Regions from separate parts of the Gordonia sp. NPDC003376 genome, predicted to be linked through region 2. Evidence: predicted binding sites of a transcription regulator. Region 2 holds the regulator's gene; each other region holds the start of a gene.
The links. Region 2 encodes LexA, which represses DNA repair genes until DNA is damaged. Its sites were predicted from a motif close to CGAACANNTGTTCG; they were not measured.
Positions count from the first base shown of each region.

Region 1: the regulator LexA is predicted to act here: its motif matches at 3,947-3,960, upstream of ACWDUA_RS06550 (DUF222 domain-containing protein).
Region 3: the regulator LexA is predicted to act here: its motif matches at 3,120-3,133, upstream of ACWDUA_RS13400 (DUF222 domain-containing protein).

Region 1 covers NZ_JBSFRM010000004.1:173,255-181,014, reverse strand. Annotated here, with positions in the region: gene ACWDUA_RS06560 (sugar transferase) at 1-223, opposite strand, end outside; gene ACWDUA_RS06555 (TetR/AcrR family transcriptional regulator) at 1,341-1,967, shown strand; gene ACWDUA_RS06550 (DUF222 domain-containing protein) at 2,421-3,926, opposite strand; gene ACWDUA_RS06545 (hypothetical protein) at 4,053-4,289, opposite strand; gene ACWDUA_RS06540 (hypothetical protein) at 4,297-4,488, shown strand; gene ACWDUA_RS06535 (YdcF family protein) at 4,556-5,593, shown strand; gene ACWDUA_RS06530 (ABC transporter ATP-binding protein) at 5,596-6,294, shown strand; gene ACWDUA_RS06525 (hypothetical protein) at 6,291-7,646, shown strand.
Region 2 covers NZ_JBSFRM010000002.1:276,186-283,945, forward strand. Annotated here, with positions in the region: gene hrpA (ATP-dependent RNA helicase HrpA) at 1-1,044, shown strand, start outside; gene nrdR (transcriptional regulator NrdR) at 1,018-1,527, opposite strand; gene ACWDUA_RS03520 (LysM peptidoglycan-binding domain-containing protein) at 1,552-2,208, opposite strand; gene lexA (transcriptional repressor LexA) at 2,390-3,190, shown strand; gene ptsP (phosphoenolpyruvate--protein phosphotransferase) at 3,351-5,018, opposite strand; gene ACWDUA_RS03535 (DeoR/GlpR family DNA-binding transcription regulator) at 5,199-5,969, shown strand; gene ACWDUA_RS03540 (1-phosphofructokinase family hexose kinase) at 5,966-6,979, shown strand; gene ACWDUA_RS03545 (PTS fructose transporter subunit IIABC) at 6,989-7,760, shown strand, end outside.
Region 3 covers NZ_JBSFRM010000011.1:74,820-82,579, reverse strand. Annotated here, with positions in the region: gene ACWDUA_RS13415 (carboxymuconolactone decarboxylase family protein) at 24-641, shown strand; gene ACWDUA_RS13410 (N-acyl homoserine lactonase family protein) at 638-1,504, shown strand; gene ACWDUA_RS13405 (SDR family NAD(P)-dependent oxidoreductase) at 1,542-2,363, shown strand; gene ACWDUA_RS13400 (DUF222 domain-containing protein) at 3,170-4,885, shown strand; gene ACWDUA_RS13395 (alpha/beta hydrolase domain-containing protein) at 5,217-6,590, opposite strand; gene ACWDUA_RS13390 (carboxymuconolactone decarboxylase family protein) at 6,605-6,976, opposite strand; gene ACWDUA_RS13385 (NAD(P)-dependent oxidoreductase) at 7,039-7,760, opposite strand, start outside.

The DNA of each region.
Region 1 (7,760 bases), on a different contig from region 2:
ACACCGCCATCGGGACCTCGAACTGCCCGACAGGATAGAAGCGGGTGGCGCCGAATCTGACGGTCTGCGCCAACAGCACACTGGCAACGATGACCGCGAGATCCGAAATCTGCAGGTACCGGGCATAGGCCGACAGCCGACCCTGCGATTGTGGTCGGACCAGCTGAACACGTCCCGACCGACCATTCACGTCGGTCTCGAAGCGGCCGGCCGAAACTGCCACGATCTCTCCCCTGGATAGCAAAGCCCTACATGTAGTCACTCACATCGGCAGAAGCCGATGACCCATAGTCACGAACAACAAACAGACGCGGCTTTCACGCCGGCCGAACGCTGCACTTCCGGCACCTCTGCGCGATTGCCGTTCCGGTGGACACGAAGGATTGATCAGCATCTGTGGAGCAGCGATAGGGAACACGCTTCTCCACAGACCGCCGCTCCGTCGAATTCGATTGTCCGCCTGCGTCGTTTTCGAGAGAAACAACGGCCACCCGGATCTCACGGTGACACCCCCCGAGAACGCGGTCAGAGCATGACGTGCCGAACCTCCAACGATGTCCTCAAACCACAGCTGTTGTTCACTGGAGCGAAGATTATGCGGCACTCGCGGTCCGCACAACTCGGGACAGCAAATACCCTCGTGTGGAGGACACTCGGATTCTTTCAGGATCGAAACCACACCGTGAGATCACTCTCAGCCATTGCCATTGAATGCCCACCCACACATATCGACCACATGGTTCGACAGCGCCTCAGCGAACGTCAGCCCCCCACGGACGGACTATCCATGCAGCTCACTGGGCGTTTCCGGGCACCAGATCCAGTACGTACGCTGCGACGAGCCCCCTTTTTAGGCGACACTTCCCATTCCACAAGCGAATGCTGATAATCCACAAGACAAGGAGATCCTCCCCATACATGTACGGGAAAGCGAATATTTGTAGTCCGCTCGGTTGACAATTTCCCGTACATGCACCGCACATGCCCGTACATACACGGCCACGAATGGATAGAAAGAAATCGGCAGCCGGTCGATTCCGATATTTTCGACGAACCCGGAAACTCTTCTTCGCCAGAATCAATGGCGCCATACAGACCACAACGGTCATTCCTGAGATGCTCACGTTACGTCCGAACGAATGAATTTCGCGTCCCAGGTCACGCCTCGCACGATTCCAGCGAGTACCCCATACGTCATAGACACAAGCTGAATGCAGTGGTCACCCGCACATTTGCCGGGTGATCCCGTCATTCACCGTTGGCCGGCCTCTCAACCCGACGGCCGGATAGATGCGGCCAGCGGTTGGCATTGATGACCCGGATGGTTGAGGATGACGCACATGCAGTACTCGTCATCGGATTCCCGGGTCGACTCGATCGTCAAGGCGGCCATCCGCATCCTGGACGAAGGCGGAGTCGATGCCCTCAACATGCGGCAACTCGCAGCCGAGGTCGGTCTCCGTCCGATGACTCTCTATCACCACGTACCCAACAAGACCGTCTTGCTGACGTTGGCGATCACCGAGGTCGGCCGGCGGATCACCTGGGGCACCTACACCGGGACGCCCCGGGAGCGTCTCATCGCGCAGGCCGTCGATGTCTACGTCAAGCTGTCAGCCGTCGACTGGATGCCGGCCGTGCTGCGTGCAGGCGCCCCCACGGGCGCGCCACCGCTCGATCAAACCGAAGTCTTCGTCACGACGGCCGCCGAGCTGGGCCTTGACGACGCAGCGGCGTTCGGTCTCTGGTGCACCATCTGGCATGTTGTGGGCGCCGAGGTGCGGTGGAGCCCAACGGCGCTGCGCGAGTTGGGCGAACAGATCAGGCGACCGACGATCGATCCTGAGCTGGTCAGGCTCTACCCATCGGTCACTCGTCTGATCGCGAATCTCGATGAGCTGACCACCGACTACCACATCGAGCCATACCTGGAAGCACTGATCGATGGGGTACTCGCACGCCGGTGAGGCTTCCCTGGCAGCAGTGGTGGGCAATCCTCGAGCAACCGTTCGCGTGAGCCGCAGTGAGCACTCTCGGCTGCTCCCACATCGTGCACGAGTTGCTTCCCCACACCCCACCACGCATCGGATGCGCGCGAGAATCCGAACTACCCGAGTGCTTTTCGATCTGCTCTGCCCGATAACTTTCCTCCGGTGCTCCGAGGTCCGCCTTGGCTATCGGGACCGCGCGCCATCGTCCCAGGTATCGGCTGCGGTGGTCGCGGGACTGCGTCGTGAGGGCGAGATCGCCTGTGCGAACACAGCGCCGGTGTCACTGTGTCACTGTGTACTTCGCCTACTCACGCTACAGCGCATGAGCACTGGCCAGGCTGTCGTGCTCGCCTGCTAGTCGAGCGTCCACGTGCATCCCACCGTCTGTTGCAACCGCGTGTTGGATAGCGTGAGTGTTCCGCGGAACACTCACGCCGCCACACTCACCCGGTCCTCCCGCTCCGCGGCACGTCGGCGCGCTGCCCGCAACGCCCAGTTGGCATAGATGACATCGGTCGCATGCACGAGGTCGAGTCGGCGGCCACCACCACGCGGAGACACCGCGTCCGCGCATATCCGGGGGTTCGGCCTCCACCCCGGTGGCGCCGCCGTGGGTGGCGGCGTCGCCGACATCTCGGTGCCATCCGGTGCACGAAAGACGAACTGCTGCACACCGACCGCCTCGATACCGAACTCGCCACGATGCAACGCACGATGATGCTCCGAGCACAACAGGATCAGGTTGTCGAGGTCGGTACGGCCACCGAGAGCCCACGCGATGACATGGTGAATGTGCAAGTGCCCGGTACGCTCACAACCCGGGGTCTGACACGTGTGATCACGCTGAACGATCGCCTTGATCTGCGTGAGCGTCGGCCGCCTCCGCTTCCGCCCGAATTTCAGAACAGCACCGTTCTTGTCGTGGATCACCTCCCGCACCGCAGCCGAACACGCGAGTTCTGCAGCCTCCGCCTCCGACAGCGCGGGACCATGCTCCAAGTGTGGGTCGGTGACACCCTCACCTGAGTCACAGCCCTCGCCTTTGCCACTACCGTCGGCTCTGCCCAGCGTCGGTGTGAGGTGATCGTCGCCCATGTGCACGATCACCTCGGCGGTCGGCGCAAGCTGCGGAACCTCGATGACGCTCTGCGCGACGCCGGCCATCACCAACACCGCCGGCGCGATCTCCGACGGAACGTAGCGCCACAACCGTTTATCGCGCTGGATGCGCTCATAACGGCTGGTCGGTTCGGTGACGCTCTCGGCGACCAGCTCGTACGCCGCAGCAATCTCGGGGTCCTCCAGATCCAGCGGTAGGTCCGCGTCACCACCGACCCGGGTGCGCTCGTACTCGGCGCGCGTCACGCCGGCCAGGAACTGTGCCGCATCACCAGCCGTGAGATGCATCGAGACCGAAAGACTGCCATCGTCGTGCCATCTCCACGAACCGGTCGACCGGGTGAACTCGGAGCGCTCCCCGGAACGCCGACGGTCGATCGTACGTGTCGCCCGGACCAGATCCTCGACCTGCTTGGCGGTCGACGCCATCGCGATGTGGACCAGCTCGGGTTCCCGAATCGGTGTCGCGACCCGGGTGATGGCACGAACCTTGGAGTACGAGAGCCTCCCCTGCCCAAAGGCTTCGGTCACCAACGGCAACTCCGTCAACGCGCGCGCCACCCGCAGATACTCGTGCGCCGTCCGCCTGGAGATGCCAGTCCGCCACGACAACCAGTGCACACACGACGTCACACCCACCGCATCAGCCCACGCACGACGTTTGTCGAACTCGGCCAGATACGCCAGGAACTGCGCCGTCATCGCGGTGATCTGCGACGCATACCCGACCAGCCGATCACCGAGTTCGGTCCGCGACAGATCCTCCGGTGGCGTTCCGTCGAACAGCACCTCGACGTCGGCAGATGATGTGACCATGACCCCGCACCCCCAATTGTCGAACTGATGTGCGGAAGCCTACGAGCGGGCACCGACACAAGTGTTCCGCGGAACACTCACGCACATCAGCGTCTCATCACAGGCTGACGAGTGACCGAGTAGTCGCTACCACCGAATCCACGAGCCGAGAATTGCCGACCCGAGATCGGCAGTGACAGTCCCGACCGCCTGAGCTGCAGCCAGCGCAGCCTCGCCGGGATGGTCCTGCGCGTACGCGAGGGTGTCGTCGGCAGAACTCCAGTCGGTGTACGTCGCCTGCTCGGTGACGTAGCTCCATGTCGTGACTGCGGCGCCACCCAGGAACACCGGGACTCCGATGGTGGAGCGGCTTGAGCCGAGCATCCGGTATGTGTCGGAATCGGGCGAGGTTCTCGGCTACACCGACGGGACTCACGAGGATCTTGTCGAGATGGCCTCCCGCTATCTTCCCGCCGACAAGGTCGCCGGCTACATCGAGTTCGCCGAGGCCGATCACGGGGAGCAGACCCGGGTGACCGTGACACCCCAGCACTGGATCTCCTCCGACCTCGGCGCCGTCTGACTCCTGCCTTATTGCGCACAGCTACACTGAAATCGGTCTGTGCCCGGCGACAGAGAGAGTCTGAGTAATGCAGCTAGTCCTTGGCTGGGCGGCGATTGCCGCTGTGCTGGTGGCGATCACGGCATGGCGTATCCGTAGTGATCCACGCAGGCCGGGCAACGGGTTCTGGATGGTCGCCACCCTGATTGCCCTATGGCTGCTGGCGGCCTCGATGCTCGGCACGCTTATCTCGGCCCCGACCGCCACGGTTGCCCTGCTGATCAGCATAGGGATCGCCCTGCTGGCTCTCGTCCTGATCGCCGTCGCTCTGGTGCTCAACGGGATTGTCGTCGGAATACGGGAGGGATTCCGGGTCTCGACAGCAGTGCCCGCCGTCAGCGGGTTCGCGATCCTGCTCACTCTGGGCGGGACCGCACTGTGGGTCCGGGAGCTAGATGCGGAGCTTCTGACAACGGTCATTCTTCCGGTGCTGATTCTGCCGGGCGCGATTCTGATCCTGGAGCTGGTCGCCTATATCGTGTACGCGATCGCATATAGCCTTCCCCGCCGGGTGCCCGAGGCACAGGCTGTTGTGGTGCTGGGTGCCGGGCTCTCCGGTGACCAGGTGACCCCGCTGCTGGCCAGCCGCATCGACAGGGGTATCGCGGTGCTGAACGAGCTGACCGATCGGGGCGGCGATCCGGTGCTAGTTCTTTCCGGGGGCCAGGGTTCCGACGAGGCGCTCTCCGAGGCGGAGGCCATGTCCCGCTACGCCACCGGCAAGGGAGTCGAGCCAGTAAGAATGATTCTGGAAGACACCTCTACCACTACCCTGGAAAATCTGCGGAACACCGTCGCGGTCCTCGCCGCCCGTTCCTTTCACTGGACCCGGATGCTGGTCGTAACCAGCAACTTTCACGTGCTGCGGGCCGCGTTCTTCACCAGGCAGCTGGGCATCAATGCCAGTTGCACCGGCGCACCTACAGCTATCTACTATGTGCCTGCCGGGTTCCTGCGGGAGTTCGCGGCCGTCGTCGTGCACTACCGCAAGGCAAATCTCATTCTGTGGCTTTCCCTTTCGGCCCTATGGCTAGCCGGACCGATCATCACGGCCTTCGGATCCTGAGCATGGACGCACGTACCGTCCTCACCGGCACCGGCTTGCATAAAACCTTCGGCACCTCCCCTGCCTTGCGAGGGGTATCTATTTCCATCAGCAGGGGCGAGTCGGTGGCCATCATGGGGACCTCCGGCTCCGGCAAGACCACTCTGCTGCAAATACTTGCGGGCATACTCACCTCCGATAGCGGAAGCGTACTGCTTACCCCAAACCCGGGCACCCCGCCGGTAGAGGTGACCACGCTGTCCGCGGCGCAGCGAACGAGTCTGCGGCGGAATACCTTTGGCTTCGTCTTTCAGCAGGGCCTGCTGCTGCCAGAGCTGACGGCAACCGAGAACGTGGCGATTGCCGCGATGCTGACGGGAACCAGCCGGGCCGCCGCGACCCAAGCCGCCCTCAGCTGGCTACATGCGATGGGACTGGCCGCACAGGCGGCGCAGCCCGTTGGCACCCTCTCCGGCGGGCAGGCTCAGCGGGTCGCGGTGGCCCGCTCCCAGATCAATCAGCCGGTGCTCACGTTCGCCGATGAGCCCACTGGGGCACTGGACTCGTATACCTCGGATCTGGTGATGGACACCCTGCTGCGGGTGACCGCCGGGGCGGGCCGCAGCCTGGTGGTGGTCACCCACGATCCCGCGATCGCACATCGCTGCGGACGGGTGGTGCGTCTTGAGGATGGGATCTTCGCTGACGACTCCTCCTCATGACCGAGATCCGCGCGCTCACGCCTATTCTCCTGAATCGGGCCCGGTTGCTGTCGCCCTCGGGCCTGCTGATCGCCGCGGCCTTCGGCTCCTGCACCGCCATCGCACTGACGGTGGCCGGCGGAGCCTGGGCATTTTTACACTGGGAGCCCTTTGCGCAGGAGCCGGATCTGCTGGGCATCTACCAGTTTCTCGCGGTGTTCGCGGGCCTGCTGCTGGGTGTTCCGGTGGCGGCCCTCGGGGCGGCGGCAGCCAAGCTCTCGGCCCGCAGCGTGGACGCCCGGCTTTCCACCCTGTCACTGCTGGGCGCCCGGCGCTCCACCATTATGGCGCTTGGGGTGCTGCAGCCGATGATCCCTGCGATAACGGGCGTGCTGGGCGGGACCGCCGCGTCCTATCTGCTCATTATCCCGTTCTCCCGCATCCACTTTCAGGGAGAGCCACTGGGATACGCCGCGATGCTGCTGCCACCCTGGGCGGTACTCGCGGTCGCCATCCTGCTGGTTCTCAGCTGCGCAAGCGGGGCGGTGCGCGGGCTGCGGCGGATCACCGTCACCCCTATGGGAGTCCGCACCCGCTCACTGCCCCCTGCCTCACCAAGGCGCCGTATTGCCGCGGTCCTCGCCCTGGTCGCCGCGACGGCGGGGATTTTCGCCGCGCTCAGGATCTTTGGCGCCTCAGCGGGCAATCTGGTGCTGATCGGGGGCCTGTGTCTTTTTCTTCTTGGCGGGCTCGCGGTTGTCAATACCGCTGGGGTGCTGCTGGTCCGGCTGGTCGCCACCCGCTCGGTGCGCGGCGCTCGATCCCCGGATTCGCTGATCGCGGCCCGGCTGGTGCTGGCCGAGCCCATGCAGTTCTGGCGGCGGGTATCCCCGCTGGCGCTGACCTCATTCATCGCCTCGGTGATCGGCACCGGAATCTCGCTGAGCAGCAACGAGGATCGCGCCGGAATGTCCGGCCCGGCGGGCCATGTGGCCGGGGATATCACCACCGGTATCCAGATCGTTCTGGGGGTGTCATTCCTGTTGATCACGGTCTCCGCCGTAGTCAGCCAGGCCGCCGATGTCTATGATCGCGCCACCACTTATCGGGACCTCTACGCCGCCGGGATGTCTGTGTGCAGCCTGCACCGGATGACGGTGGCGACCACAATGAAACCCGCGATGTGGGTGTCGGTGATTACCGGGCTGTCCGGGATTGTGCTGGTGCTGCCCCTGACCGGGATCGCCCTGCTGACCCAGTCGGCAACCCTGCTCACCATGCTGGGTTCGATCCTGGCCGGCCTGGCCATCATGCGCCTTGGTCTGGCTGTGACCCGGCCGCTGATCTCAGGAATCACCGGCGGCCGGGTGTAGCTCAGAACACCAGAACCGGTTTGACCACCGCTCCCGAGGTCGCTGCCTCCACCGCTTGGTTGATTGCGGATAGCGGGTAGGTGGCTATCAGGTCGTCGATGGGGAATCGGCCAG
Region 2 (7,760 bases):
GAGATCACCCGGCACCGGGTCCGTCCCGAGGACTTCGACATCGACCGCGTCCCGGCGCACCTGCGGATGCACTTCGCCCTCGCCGACCCGACGGGGAAGATCACCGCACGTGCAGACTCGCTGGCCGAATTGAGTGGTGCCACACCATCTCCCGCTGCCATCGCGCCGGCCGTGCGGCACACACGCTGGACCGCTGACGGTATCGGCACACTCGCCGTCGACGAGACCGTCCGTGTCGCCGGACAACAGCTGACCCGATATCCGACGCTGCGCGTCGCCGGCGATCCGGCCCGTCCCCACGGCGTCGAGGTCACCGCCGCGGCATCGACCGACGAGGCGGCGCGGCTGCACCTCCCGGCGGTGATCACCCTGCTCGACGCCGCGATCCCGCCACTGAGCGCCAAGGCGTCGTCGGGGCTGGACCCGGCGGGCCGGCTGGCGTTGAGCCAGAACCCCTATCGCGAGTCGGCGCAGTTGTTCGCCGACTGCACCCGACGTGCCATCCGCGACCTCGTGTCCGCGGACGCGGCCCTCGCGGTCCGCGACCCGGCCGCGTTCGAGAAGATGGTCGCGACATTGCGTCCACGGGTGACCGCGGTGGCCCCGGAGTATCTGCGACTGGCGGTTGATGCGCTACGCGAGGTGGCGCCCCTGCGTCGCGTGATGGACACCCACTCCGGTCAGGTACCGGCCGACGACGTCGCCGAACAGCTGGAGAACCTGATCTTCGACGGATTCGTGCTGGCCACACCGCACACCCATCTCGAGGATCTGCCACGGTACCTGGCGGCGGCACGGTCACGACTGGAGCAGTTGCCCGCATCCGCGGCCCGCGATCACGACGCGATGGCCAGTGTCGACCGGGTGATCGCCCGGTGGAATCAGCGCCTCGAGCAGGTGCCGGAACCGCGCCGCGACCGAGTCAACGAGCAGGCCCACTGGATGGTCGAGGAACTGCGGGTGGGGTTGTTCGCCCAACGTCTGGGCACGCGGTATCCGGTGTCGGAGAAGCGGGCGCTACGAACCCTTGACCGACTCGGCTGAGACGGCGCCGTTGACCCCGACCGCATCCCCGTGGCGAGAGCGTTCGTCGCGCAGGTCGTCGATCTCGCGCTGGAAGTCCTCGAGCGAATCGAACGACCGGTAGACCGATGCGAAGCGCAGATAGGCGACCTCGTCGAGGTCGCGCAGCGGCTTGAGGATGGCAAGACCGACCTCGTTGCTGGGGATCTCGGCGGCACCGGAGGCGCGGACCGCCTCCTCGACCTGCTGGGCGAGCTGGGCGAGGTCGTCCTCGTCGACGTGGCGCCCCTGGCAGGCCCGCCGCACGCCGCGCATGACCTTCTCGCGGCTGAACGGTTCGGTGACGCCATTGCGCTTCACCACGGCGAGCACGGCGGTCTCCACGGTGGAGAAGCGGCGGCCGCAGGAACTGCACGAACGTCGTCTACGGATCGCCTGCCCCTCGTCGGCGACACGCGAGTCGATGACCTTGGTGTCTTCGTTTCTGCAGAACGGGCAGCGCATACCACGACAATACCGTCCCACCGGTCAGCGGTAACGCGGCGTCAGCAGTGGTTGCCCGACCTGGAGACCGCTGCCCGCCATGTCGTTGAGCTCGACGATCTCGTCAATCACCACCCGGGTCGGCATGTCCGGGGCCACCCGGGCGGCGATCGATCCGAGTGACTCCCCCGCCCGGACGTGCACCACCTGGGTGGAGACCGGAGACGGGACGGCGGCACGCTGGTAGTCCGAGCCGGCGATCGCGACGATCCACACCAGCATCGCGAGCGCGGCACCGGTCATCACCGCGACCGCGGTGGTGCGACGCCGACGATGGACTGCCGACAACACACCCCTCGACGCGGTGGACACCGGGACCCGCACCGGGTCGGCACAGGCCACACGGCCGGCCCCACCGCGCATGGCACCGGCACGACCCGCCACCACACGGCCACGACTCCGGATCTCGGCCGCGGCGCGGCGCTCGCCGGTGTGGGGTTCGCCGAAGCCGCGGGGCTGGACACCCGCGCGGGTGCCCTCGACCTCGCCCGGGTGCCCGAGCGCACCGCGGCCGCCGGGACGCCGACCGACGGGGTGACGATCGGCGCCGCGGACCCCTGCCGCAGGTCGCGGTACGGCGGCGACGGATATCCGGTCGGTGGGTGTGCCCACCCGACGTTCGGTTGTCAGGGTTGTCTGCATGAGAGAGAGCCTCCCGTTTCTCGATCACGCGTTCGATGAACTGTTGTTCGAAGTTCTATCACGGAGCTCTGACGAATGTCGTGGAAACACCTCGAACAGGTGTTTGAGGTTGTCGGGAACGTGGGATAACCTCGACCACAGAGATGCCGACGCGGGGCGGCACGGAAAGGACACGTACGCGATGAGTGACAAGACGCGGCGCGCGGCCGGGTCGTCGGGCGCGAAGTCGAGGGCCGGGTCGTCGAAGGCGGGGTCGCCCAAGGCGGCGTCGTCGAGGGCGGGATCGTCGAGGACCGGGGCGTCGAGGGCCGCGGCCGACCCGGATGCGATCGATCCGGTCGTCATCGAGGCCACGCTGACCCAGCGTCAGCGCGAGGTGCTCGAGGTGATCCGCCGGTCGGTCCGCGAACGCGGGTACCCGCCGAGCATCCGGGAGATCGGTGATGCGGTGGGTCTCAACTCGACCTCGTCGGTGGCCCACCAGCTGCGCACCCTCGAACGCAAGGGCCTGCTCAAACGCGACGCCAATCGGCCGCGTGCGGTCAACGTGCAGGACAACCAGATCGACCCGAATCCGTCGGACGACCCGACCGCGGCCGGTCTGCCCACCCCGGCATTCGTCCCGGTGCTGGGCCGGATCGCGGCCGGCGGACCGATCCTCGCCGAGCAGGCGGTGGAGGATGTCTTCCCGCTACCGCGCGAGCTGGTCGGAGACGGATCGCTGTTCATGCTCAAGGTTGTCGGCGAGTCGATGGTCGACGCCGCGATCTGCGACGGCGACTGGGTGGTGGTCCGTCAGCAGAATGTGGCCGACAACGGTGACATCGTCGCCGCGATGATCGACGGCGAGGCGACCGTCAAGACCCTCAAGCGGGGCAACGGCCAGGTGTGGCTGATGCCCCACAACGAGCTCTTCGACCCGATCCCCGGCAACACCGCCGTCATCCTCGGCAAGGTCGTCACCGTGATGCGCCGGGTCTGACACCCGGCTGAGTCGCCTCGACGAGAACCGCCTCCCGGAATCGCATCCCGGAAGGCAGTTCTTCAGACGGCGTCATCGTGCAGCGGTTGTCGCACAGGGATTCCCACACCGTGATTCACGGCCTCGCGGTTGTCACACGCGATGCACGGCCGTGCGGTTGTCAGCCCGCCAGGACCGCGGCTGCAGCCGCTCGCGCGTCGGCAGCCTGCGAGGTCGCCAGGGCCGCCCGTGCCGCGTCGCGGCATTGCGCCAGCGACACCTGCCCCAGCCGTGCACCGACACCCGCCGCCGCGACGGGGGCACTCGACAACGAGCTGACGCCCATCCCGACCAGGACGCAGGCGAGGAGCGGATCCGCGGCCGCCTCGCCGCACACCCCGACGGGTTTTCCGGCATCGGCCCCGGCCCGGGCCACACCCTCGATGAGGTGCAGCACGGCGGGCTGCCACGGATCGGTGAGCTCGGCGAGCTCGGCCGACATGCGGTCGGCGGCCATCGTGTACTGGGTCAGGTCGTTGGTCCCGATCGAGACGAAGTCCACTTCCGCGAGCACCGCCGACGCCAGGATCGCCGCCGACGGGATCTCGATCATCACCCCCGCGATCATTCCTCGCGCACGCACTTCGGCGGCGAACTCCGCGGCCTCGGCCGGACCGGCGATCATCGGTGCCATCACCCGCGCGGTGGCACCGGACTCGTGCGCGGCCCGGGCGATGGCATCGAGCTGGTTCATCCGGATCTCGGGATGGGTTGCGGTGAGCCGGTTTCCGCGAATACCCAGCGCGGGGTTCGCCTCGGTGTCGTGGTCGACGAACCGCAGCGGCTTGTCCGAACCGGCGTCGAGCGTGCGGATCACCACCTTGCCACCCGGGAAAGCGTCGATCACCTCGCGATAGAGCGCCGCCTGCTCGTCGATCGTCGGCTCGTCGGTGCGGTCGAGGAAGGTCAGTTCGGTGCGGAACAGGCCGATGCCCTCGACCGGATATCCGGTCGCCGCGCGCGCGGAGACCCCGTCCGCGACATTCGCGAGCACCGCCACCTCGTGACCGTCGGCCGTGCGGCCCGGTCCCGACCATGCGGCGACGACCTCGGCCTGCCGGCGGCTCGTGGCCACCGCCGCCTGCGCGGCGGCCGGAGCCGGCTCGATCTCGACGGTGCCCGTGGTGCCGTCGACGAGCACGGTGGTACCTGCCGCCACGGCACCGAGTCCGGGCACCGCCACGACACACGGGATGCCGAGCTGGCGGGCGATGATCGCGGTGTGGCTGGTCGGTCCGCCCAGTCGGGTGACCAGGGCGGTGACGAGCGCGGGATCGAGACCGGCGGTGTCGGCGGGGGCCAGGTCGTCCGCGAACAGCACCGACGGCGAGTCCGGTACCGGGACACCGGGTTCCGGGAGCTCCAGGACCTCGGCGATCACACGGTCGCGGACGTCCTCGAGGTCGGTGACGCGCTCGGCCATCACACCCCCGAGGGCGGTGAACATCTCGGCGAACTGGGCGGTGGCCCCGCTCGCGGCGAGGGCTGCGGGAGCGCCGTCGGCGATGCGCTTGGCCACTGCGCCGGTCCAGCCGCGGTCCTCGGCGAGCCCTGCCGTGGCGATCAGCACCTCGGCGGCCGCCCCCGAGGCGTGTGAGGCCCGGTCGCGAAGTCGCGCGGCCACCGCCGCTGCCGCCGCGGTGAACCGGGCCTGTTCGGCGCCGCGGTCGGCCTCGCCCACCTCGGTTCGGGTCTCGAGGTCGCCGGCGGGCCCGATGCGCACCCCCGCCCGGACCACCGGCCCGTATGCGATTCCCCCGACCACCGGAGTGCCCTGCAGCGACTTCATCGCCACCTCGTCCTTCAGCTGATTCACGACCGTGCCCTTTCACTCTGCACTCGTCTTGTGATCGAAGTTACAAGAAAAGCTTGACTTGTCAATACGTTCAGGCGTAAACACAGATATATCAACACCGATAACCACTTATATCCACAACCCTGGTGAGTGGCGTCACTCGATCGGAGCAACGTGTACGCGGAAGAACGACAGCGGGCGATCGCCGAACAGGTGAGCACGCACGGCCGGGCGTCGGTCAGCGACCTCGCCGAACAGTTCGACGTCACCGGCGAGACCGTTCGACGGGATCTGGCGATCCTGGAGCGCGGCGGACACCTCACCCGGGTCCACGGCGGTGCCGTGCGACCGGACCTCGCCCAGATCGGCGACGAACAGGGCGTCGCCGAGCGCGCGTCGAGCAGCTCGGCCGAGAAGGCGGCGATCGGCCGCGCGGCGGTCCGGTTCCTCCCACCGGACGGGGGTTCGGTGATCGTCGACGCGGGCACGACGACCTATCAGGTGGCACTGCATGTCCCGCAACAGCGGCGACTGACCCTGGTGACCAACAGCATCCCGGTCTCGGCGGTGATGACGGCACTCCCCGACTGCACCCTGCAGCTCATCGGCGGCCGGGTCCGCGGCGTCACCCAGGCGGCGGTCGGCGCGGACGCGGTGTCGCGCCTCGAGCGTCTGCGGGCGTCGGTCGCGTTCATCGGTGCCAACGGACTCAGCGAGGGCCTCGGGCTGTCCACGCCCGATCCCGAGGAAGCCGCGGTCAAGTCGGCCATGGTCCGCGCCGCACGGAAGGTGGTGGTCCTCGCCGATTCCTCGAAGATCGGCCGGGAGGATTTCATCTCCTTCGCCGATCTCGACGAGATCGACGTCCTCGTCACCGACGGCGGGATAGACCCGGCGTTCTCGGCGGCACTCGTCGCCCACGGTATCGAGGTCGTCATCGCATGATCGTCACCCTCACCGCACATCCGAGCCTCGACCGCACTCTCGAGATCACCGGCCCTCTCCTGCGCGGGGAGGTGCAGCGGGCCGTCGATGTCCGCAGCGAACCCGGCGGCAAGGGCATCAACGTCTCCCGGGTGATCGCCGAGAGCGCCATCCCGACCCGCGCCATCCTGCCCGCCCACGACGGCGATCCGCTGCTGGCCGCCCTCCACGGCGTCGGGCTCGAGATCGACGCCGTCGGGGTCACCGGCGACGTCCGCACCAACATCACGATCGCCGAGACCGACGGCACGACCACCAAGATCAACGCACCCGGACCGACGTTGGACGCCGACGCCGCCGACGCGCTCACGGCCCTGCTGCTCGATCGCGCCGCCGACGCCACCTGGGTGGCGTTGTGCGGTTCGCTCCCGGCCGGCGTCCCCGACGACTGGTACCGCACCCTCGCCGATGCCCTCGCCCCCCTGGGATGTCGCGTCGCGATCGACACCTCGGGCGCCCCGCTGACCGCGGCCGTGACGGGGCCGGTCGACCTGATCAAGCCCAACGAGACCGAACTCGCCGAGGCATGCGGTCTCGATCCGGCCGCGATGCGTGATGCCGTCGCCGGTGGCGACCTCGGTCCCGTCGTCGACGCGTCCCGGGTGATGGCCGAGCGGATCGGCGGCAGCGTACTCGCCACTCTCGGTGCGACCGGCGCGATCCTGACCACCACCCGTGGCAGTTGGTTCGCCGCACCCCCACCGATCGTTCCCCGCAGCACCGTCGGTGCCGGCGACTCGTCGCTCGCCGGTTACCTCATCGCCGCGACGCGCGGCGACGACGAGCCCGGCCGGCTGCGATCGGCGGTCGCCTATGGTGCCGCGGCCACCGCGCTTCCCGGCACGCAGCCGCCTCGCCCCGAACATCTGGACCTCACCCACGTCTCGGTGACCGGCCTGGCGACATCCACGGCGCCGACCGGATCACCCGTCCCGACAATCCCGACCCCCACGGGTCTCTCCCCGCAGTAAGGAAAACCCATGTCCGAACCGATCATCACCGCCGCCACGGTGAGCCTCGACGTCGACGCGGGTGCCGACCCGTCGTCGGTGATCACCCACCTCGCCGAACGGCTGGGTGCCGCCGGGCGCACCACCGACGTCGGCGAGCTCGCCGATGCCGCCCTGGCCCGGGAGTCCAAGTCGGCCACCGGCCTCCCCGGCGGTATCGCCATCCCTCACGCCCGTGTCGCGTCGGTGACGCAGGCGAGCCTGGCCATGGCCCGGCTGTCGGCACCGGTGGACTTCGACGCCCCCGACGGCCCCGCCGACCTCGTCTTCCTGATCGCCGCACCCGAGGGCGGTGCGGCCGAGCACATGAAGCTGCTCAGCTCGCTGGCCCGCGCGCTCGTGCGCCCCGACTTCGTCTCCGCACTGCGGGCGGCGAAGACCGACGCCGACATCGTCGCCCTCGTCGACGATGCCATCGCCCCCGCCGCGGCGCCCAAGGCAGCGGCGACATCCACGGCAGCGGCAGCACCCACGGCGGCCACACCCACGCCCGCCGCGCCCGCGGCCGGCAGTGCCACCGCACCCGCGACACCCACCGTCACGGGCAAGCCCGCCGACGGCAAGCGCCTGTCGATCGTCGCGATCACCGCGTGTCCCACCGGAATCGCGCACACCTACATGGCCGCCGACGCCCTGCGCTACGCCGCCGAACGCGCAGGCGTCGACTTCCACGTCGAGCCGCAGGGGTCGTCCGGCACCACGCCGTTCACACCCGACGTGATCGCCGGTTCCGATGCCGTCA
Region 3 (7,760 bases), on a different contig from region 2:
TGAGACTGAATGGGAGGTCACCGATGAGTGAGGCAACCACGTGGGAACTGCCGGCGGAAGGACGCTGGGTCGTACCGGAGATGGCCAGGGTGTCACCGCTGGATCGTGGGCAGATGGGATGGGCGGCCCGACTCACCCTCCGCCTGATCCGCCGCCGCACCGACTACGACGGCGACTTCACGGTGTTCCGCACCTTTGCCCGCCTCGGCAGCATCTTTCCCGCACACTCGGTCTTCCTGTCGCAGATCCTGTTGCGCGGCAGGATCTCCGCGGCGCACAAGGAACTGGTCATCGTGCACGTCGCATGGCGCACCGGCTGCGCCTACGAGTGGGCCCACCACGCCCACATGGCCGGTGCGCTCGACGTGACACCCGACCAGATTCGGGCCGTGTCCACTGCGGTGCCGGCCGTCGACGACCCGATTCTCGCTCAACTCCTCTCCGCCGCGGCGGTTCTCGTTGACCGAGGTCACCTCGACGAGGCGGAATGGACGGCGCTGTCTGACGCCACGAGTCCCGATCGGGCCCTCGAACTGTGCCTGCTCGTCGGCCACTACGTGATGGTCGCGATGGCCATCACGAGTGCCGGCATCCAACTCGAACCCGAATTCCGATCGACGTCACCGGAAGGCAGGTCATGACGATCTCCATCGACATCCTGGAAACCGGCACCGTCGCCATCCGGCCCAGCCATCGGACCCAGTCGGCGAGCCGGCCCGTCCTGCTGCGGCGCGCCCGCGTGCTGACCGATCGGCGCTGGACTGCACCGTTGCCGATCAACACCTATCTGATCCGGCATCCGGAGGGAGCGATCCTCGTCGACTCGGGAGAATCGCCGCATGTCTCCCAGCGGGGGTTCTTTCCGTTCTGGCAGCCTTTCTTTCACGTCGCGGTGGACCTGCAGGTCGGCCCGGAGGAGGGGATACGCAGCAGACTCGCCGAGTACGGCCTCGTGCCCTCCGATCTCACCGCGGTGATCCTGACACATCTGCACCACGACCATGGGGACGGCATCCCTGATCTCGGCGGTGCACCCATCTATGTGAGTGCCGAACAGTGGGAAGCCAACCGCCGCTACATTCCGGCGACCATCGAGGGCGCAGTGCCCAAGCGATGGCCACATGACTTCACGCCGCGGATCCTCCAACCATCCGGGCCCCCGGTCGGGCCGTTCACCCGGAGCTACCCGATCACCTCCGACGGCACCGTCTTCGCCGTCGACACCCCTGGTCATGTCCCTGGTCATCTGTCGGTCATCGCACTCGACGACGACGTCGCCTACTTCTTCGGCGGCGACAGCACCTATGACCAGGAGCTTCTCGATGCCGAGCTGACCGACGGCGTGAACAGTGCGCCGCGGCAGGCCATCGAATCATTGCGTGCCATCAAGGAATTCGCCCGGACGCGACCGACGGTGATCCTGCCCGCTCACGATCCCCGAGCCGGCGAACGACTCGCCACCAAGGCCGTCTACCACCCATCACCCCGGAAAGCCGCACCGTGACAACCGGTGACGGCGTCCGTCGAACGGAGGAACCCACATGCCCACGATCCTGATCACCGGCGCGTCCCGCGGCATCGGCCGTGCGATCAGCACCCACCTCGTCGAACGTGGATGGACGGTGTATGCCGGGGTACGTGACGTCGTCGACGCTCCACCCGGCACCACGCCGGTGGAACTCGACGTCACCGACGCGACCCATGTCGACCGGCTCGCAGCACACCTCCCCGACACCCTGGACGCCGTGATCAACAACGCCGGGGTCGTGGTGGCAGGTCCGGTGGAGAGTCTCACGCCCGACGCGCTGCGGCGTCAGTTCGAGGTCAACGTGGTCGCCCAGATCGCGATCACCACGGCGGTGCTGCCCCTCCTGCGGGCCGCCGGTGGTCGGGTCATCTACATGACGTCGCTGAACGGCCGATTGTCCACCCCCATGACCGGAGCCTACAACGCGTCGAAGTTCGCGCTGGAGGCTCTAGCCGATGCTCAACGAGTCGAACTGCGCCCCTGGGGAATCCCGGTCGTCTGCATCGAGCCCGGCCCCATCGACACCGACCTGTGGCGGACCGCCGACGACCTGATCGAGGAGAACCGGGCCGGGATGTCACCGGCCATGCAGACTTTGTACGGCCCTCACCTGGCCGGTCTCGCCTCCACGATCGGCTTCGTCCAGCGGACGGCGTCGCCGGTCGAGAACGTCGTGCGCACCGTCGACGTGGCACTTCGTGCGCGCCGTCCCCGGGCCCGGTACACGGTCGGCGTGTCCGCAAAGGTCCAACTCGTCGCGGCCGCACTGACTCCGACAATTCTCTTCGATCGAGTCTCGGCACGGATCGCCGGCATCCCCGCGCGAGTCGGTTGACGGCTGGGCTTGCCGCTGGAAGCTCCACGAAGAGGTGGGGGCGCTCCTGAGGTCGGCTGTCTGAGGGTTTCGACTCGTCTTGTCGCGGCGCTCCTCGTCGGCTCAACCATCTTGCAGCACTGGTTGATTGAGCCGGGACCGAACTTCGCGAGGACCCGAGTCGAAATCTCTGGAGACTACCTCGGATCGTGACCACCTCGGAGGTGGTCACCTCGCGAACCCGGCCGCCCGAGGTTTCGACACGCCTCGTCGCTACGCTCCTCATCGGCTCAACCACTGCCTGCCCGTTGGCGATTGTGATTGGGTAGCGACCACCGTTGCTGATTGAGCCGGGACCGAGCGTAGCGAGGACCCGTGTCGAAATCTCTGTAGTGTGGGCTGGGTGGTGACCATTTCTGAGGTTTCGACTCGTCTCGTCGCTACGCTCCTCACCGGCTCAACTCAACCACCACCTGCCCGTTGGCGATTGTGATTGGGTAGCGACCACCGTTGCTGATTGAGCCGGGACCGAGCGTAGCGAGGACCCGAGTCGAAATCTCCACAGCACACGCCGGGTAGCAACCACATCCGAGGTGGTGTCGTCGACGAACCCGGCCGCCCGAGGTTTCGACACGCCTCGTCGCTACGCTCCTCATCGGCTCAACCACCACCTGCCCGTTGGTGATTGAGCCGGGACCGAGCATCGCGAGGACCCGAGTCGAAATCTCCGCAGACAGCACCGGAAACCAACCACGACAAAACCCTTGCACACACCGTCGAACACCTGTACCATAAAAGAATCTTCACGCGACAGGGGGTGAGCGTCGATGACCAACGAGACCGATACCGGTACAACCGAACCCACATCCGACGCGGCCCGTGCACTCGCCCTGATCACGCAAGGGTTGGACCTACTCGCCGCCGCCGACCTCACCGCCAGCAACGCCGACACCCTGATCACCATCGCGAAAACCGCCGAAAAATCGTTGAACCGGTTGACCTTCCAAAGCGACCGGGTGATCACCGAAATCAACCACCGAGACATCCACCGCGACCGCGGCTACCGCACCATCTTCGCGTTCATGGACACCGAACTCCACGCCTCCAACTGCAAAGCCCGACTCGAACGGATGGACCGCGTCCAACCCGAACGATCCCTGACCGGCGAACCCACCCAACCCGAATACCCCGAACTCGCGAAAGTGTTCGCCTCCGGCGACGCCGGCACCACCCACATCGACATCGCCCTGTCCTGGCTCAAGAAAATCCCCCTCGCCGCCGCCTACGACGAAAAAATCGCCGCCGAACGCACCCTCGCCGGACACGCCACCGAATTCGGGGCGTCCGCACTCGGCACCTGCGGCTCCCGCATCATCGCCCACATCGACCCCGACGGCGAGTTGATCGAGAAGAAAGACCGCGACCGTCGACGCGGAATCACCCTCGGCAAACAAGGCGCCGACGGCATGTCCAAACTGTCCGGCTACGTCGACCCCATCCTGCGGGCACGACTGGAAACACTGTTCGCCGCGTGGGGTAAGTACGGCGTCAACAACCCCGACCATCCCAACGGCCTGAACGGGGACAGCCGTGCCGCCGAGATGGTCGACCCCGACGCCCTGGAGGCGGCGGCGGTCAAAGACATGCGCACCCAACCCCAACGCAACCACGACGCGGTGAACGCCCTGCTGACCGCCGTGTTCGCCGACGGAATGCTCGGCACAACCAACATGGGTGTGCCGATCCAGTTGATCGTCAAAACCGATGTGAACGACCTGATCCGCGAAGCCGGGTATGCGGTCACCGCGACCGGAACCCTGATCCCGATGCCAGACCTGATCGACCTCGCCGCCGACGCCCAAATGTATCTGTCGGTGTTCAAAGACCACACCGCGATCCCCCTGTACTTCGGGCAAGCGAAACGGGTCGCCACGAAACATCAACGATTGATGTTGTTTTCCGCACCCGACGGCCATCACTGCTCGGCACCCGGATGTGACCGGGCAGCGGCACACGTCGAAATCCATCATGCGGTCAACGACTTCGCCGACGGTGGGCGTACCGACATTATCGAGTTGGCTCCGGCCTGTCCCACCCACCACCGCATGGTGGGTGACCAGCCGGGCCAGTACACGACCGGGAAAGTCGGGTCGGGTCCGGATGAGGGCCGTACCTGGTGGCAACGCAACACCAAACCCGGCCAACCCGACAACGAGAAACAGGTCAACCGGTTACCGGATGTCGGGCAGCAGTATGTGGAACACCTGGCACAAGTACGTGCCGAAATCCACGGCACCGAAACCAACACCAGCAGTATCGGTCAACCGGGCAAGGTGACTCTCGACAGCACCACCGACGACGGGTTCGTCATGATCGACGACGATGCTCTGGTGATCACGGTGTTCGACCCACCCCTCGCCCTCGATCCGGAAGATCCCGATCCGGAGGACACCGGGATGAGACTCCCCATCAGGGAAGTCATCACCCCCGTCGGGCCGATCGAGACCCGCCTGGTCGAGATCTTGGAAGGCCTCGGGCTCTGAGCTGTCGGAGCGTTGTCGGGGTTCGTGGTGGTCGCGTTGGGGAGGTCGGCTGTCTGAGGTTTCGACACGTCTCGTCGCTTCGCTCCTCATCGGCTCAACCAGCAACGACGGCTTGCTGATTGAGCTTGTGCGTTCGTGGTGGTTACGTCCCGACTTCGGCTGTCTGAGGTTTCGACTCGTCTCGTCGCTTCGCTCCTCATCGGCTCAACCACCCACTGCAGCTTGATGATTGAGCCGGGACCGAGCATCGCGAGGACCCGTGTCGACCCGTTTCGTCGGCTCAACCACCAACTGCAGCTGGATGATTGAGCCGGCACCACCCGGTCGCGGGCTACCGGAACGCTGAGGCCCCGGCGATGAGGTCGGTGCGAGCGTCGGCGAGGAGCGCATCCCGATCCTCGGGGAGGATGAAACCCGCGGTGATCGCGGCGTCTGCGGCGGTCGCGTAACTCGCCAGGTATTCCTGCTCGTCGGCGTACAGGTCGGCCAGGATCGACGGGGGCAAGGGGCTGGTCTTGCCGAACAGGACGCAGATCCGGGGGACATCGGCATCCACGACGCCGCTCAGTACCTGCGTCGGGACGTCGACGCACGGTGTGCGCACCCCGTCGAGGACGTTGCCGACCGCGTCGACCTCGAACTGCGGATGACCGTGCGCATCGGTCACCAGCAGCGGAGGGGCGACCGGGGGCTCGGCTGTGCCGACCACCCAGTCGCGCAGGTGACGCAGCGCCGCCCGCAGCACAAACCGCTGCTGACCGCGATTGACCGGGCTCGGGCACCCCAGCATCGACTCGTACTCGCCGATCTGATGCAGATCGGCGTGTGCGGTGCCGGCGATCTCCCACACCCGGAGACGATCCGAATCAGGCTGGCGTGCACGGACATACTGGAAGTTGGTGAGCACGTCGGTCTCGGTCTGCACCACGAACACCGGGACGGTGATGTCAAGGGAGATCGAGACCGGCTCCCCATGGTAGGCGTCGGTGATGTCGGCCGGACCACCCACCGGGCCGAGCGGCAGGGTGCCCATCGACCGGCTGTGGATGAGCACACCGTCGAAGACCTGGTGGTGGTCGACGAAATGATTGGTGTAGGTGGTCAACGCCATCGCCGACTGCGACTCGCCGACAGCGATCAGGTGGCGTACCGCCAATCCGGCGAGCGGATGCCCGGGGGCGTCGTTGTCGGCGAGCGCCGCCCCGATCTGCCCGAAGATGTCCCAGCAGAACGCATCACCCGGATGGTGCAGGGTGCCGTAGCGTTCCGGTTCCTTCGCGGCGAGACCCTGGGGGCCGCCGAGCGCCTCACCCAGACCGACCGACCCGGCACCGCCCTCGATCCCGGTGTACTGCGCCGACACGCCGACCCAGGCATAGCCGGAACGGATCAGTTCGTCTGCCAGATAAGAGTATTCGGGTGCGGCGTCGACTCCGGAGGACACATTGAACCACTCGACGACGACGAATCCGTTGAAGGCGGCGGCACGCTCGGGTCTGCGGACCAGGATGCGGGTGATGTACGGGGCGGCACCCGCCTCGACGACTCCGCCGTGGGCGTCGGCGAGGAAGTGCCGGGCGGTACCGCTTGCGGCATATTCGGTTTCGGAATAGTCCGAATCGCGAAGATCGGGTGTCTTGGCGGCCGCGAGGATGTTGTGTCCCTTCCCGCCGTGCAGGACGGAGAAGGTGACGACTGCTCTCATGTCCCGAGTGTAGGTCACGACGTCGGTTGTGCTTCGTCGCTGTGCTCGGTATTCCGGGTCTGCTTCTTGCGGTGCTCGGCAATCACCTTGCCGAACATGAAGTGCATCTTGGTGCCCAGCGGCCAGCCCACGTAGTAGCAGAGGAACAAGCTGATCTCCTCGAGCTGCTCGGGGGTGAGTTCACCGTTGCCCAGCGCCGACCCCGCCTGGATCTCGGCGACGTCGATCTGCCCGGCCTGGGCGAGCGCGCCGAGCAGGATCAGTCGCCGATCCCGGATGGACAGGCCCTCGCGACTCCACACCTCGCCGAACACCTGATCGGCGGTGTGTGCGAAGAAGTCGCCCGGACCGTCGGCCATCTCCCAGCCGTACACCCGGGACATCATGTCCAGGCCCTTGCGGCGCTGCGCGGTGGATTCGGTGTGCTCGTCACCCGATGCGTCCGTGCTCACTGGTCTTCTCCTTCGGTGTGGGGGACGCCGAGTGCGGCGGCGAGATCGCGACGGGCCAGTTCGGCGAGCGGCAGGTCGACGCCGAGGTGTGCACCGAGTTCGAGTGCGAGGGTCAGATCCTTCTCGCCGAGCGTGCGCACCGGTGTGAAGATGCCGAACCAGAAGTCGTCCTCGGCGATCGGGGCTGTGGTGTCGCGGAGCATGATCGACCCGGCCCCTCCGGTGATCGCGTCCGTGTGGCGCACCACCTTGCCCAGTTCGGTGATGTCGATCCCGGCAGCCTCGGCCAGCCGGGCGGCCTCGGCGGTGGCGGTGAACGAGACGAAGTGCAGCAGATTGCGGGCCAGCTTCATCCGGGTGCCCGCACCCACCTCGTCGCCGGCGTGCACCAGCATGTCCGAGGTGAGCGCGAACGGCTCCTTGATCCGCTCGTAGGCCACTCGCGGTCCGCCGACCATGACCGCCAGTCGGCCTTCGGCGGCCCCGCCGGCGCCACCGGAGATGGGCGCGTCGAGCAGGGTGACACCTTGGGCCGCACAGGTTTCGGCGAGATCGACGGCCGTCTGCGGCGAGATGGTGGAGTGCACGGTGATGATGGTGCCCGCCCGTGCCGCCGATAACAGTCCGCCGTCACCGGCGACGACGATGCGCACCTGCTCGTCGTTCAGCACGCAGATCCCGATGATGTCGGCGGAGGCCGCGAGCTCGGCGAGCGAGT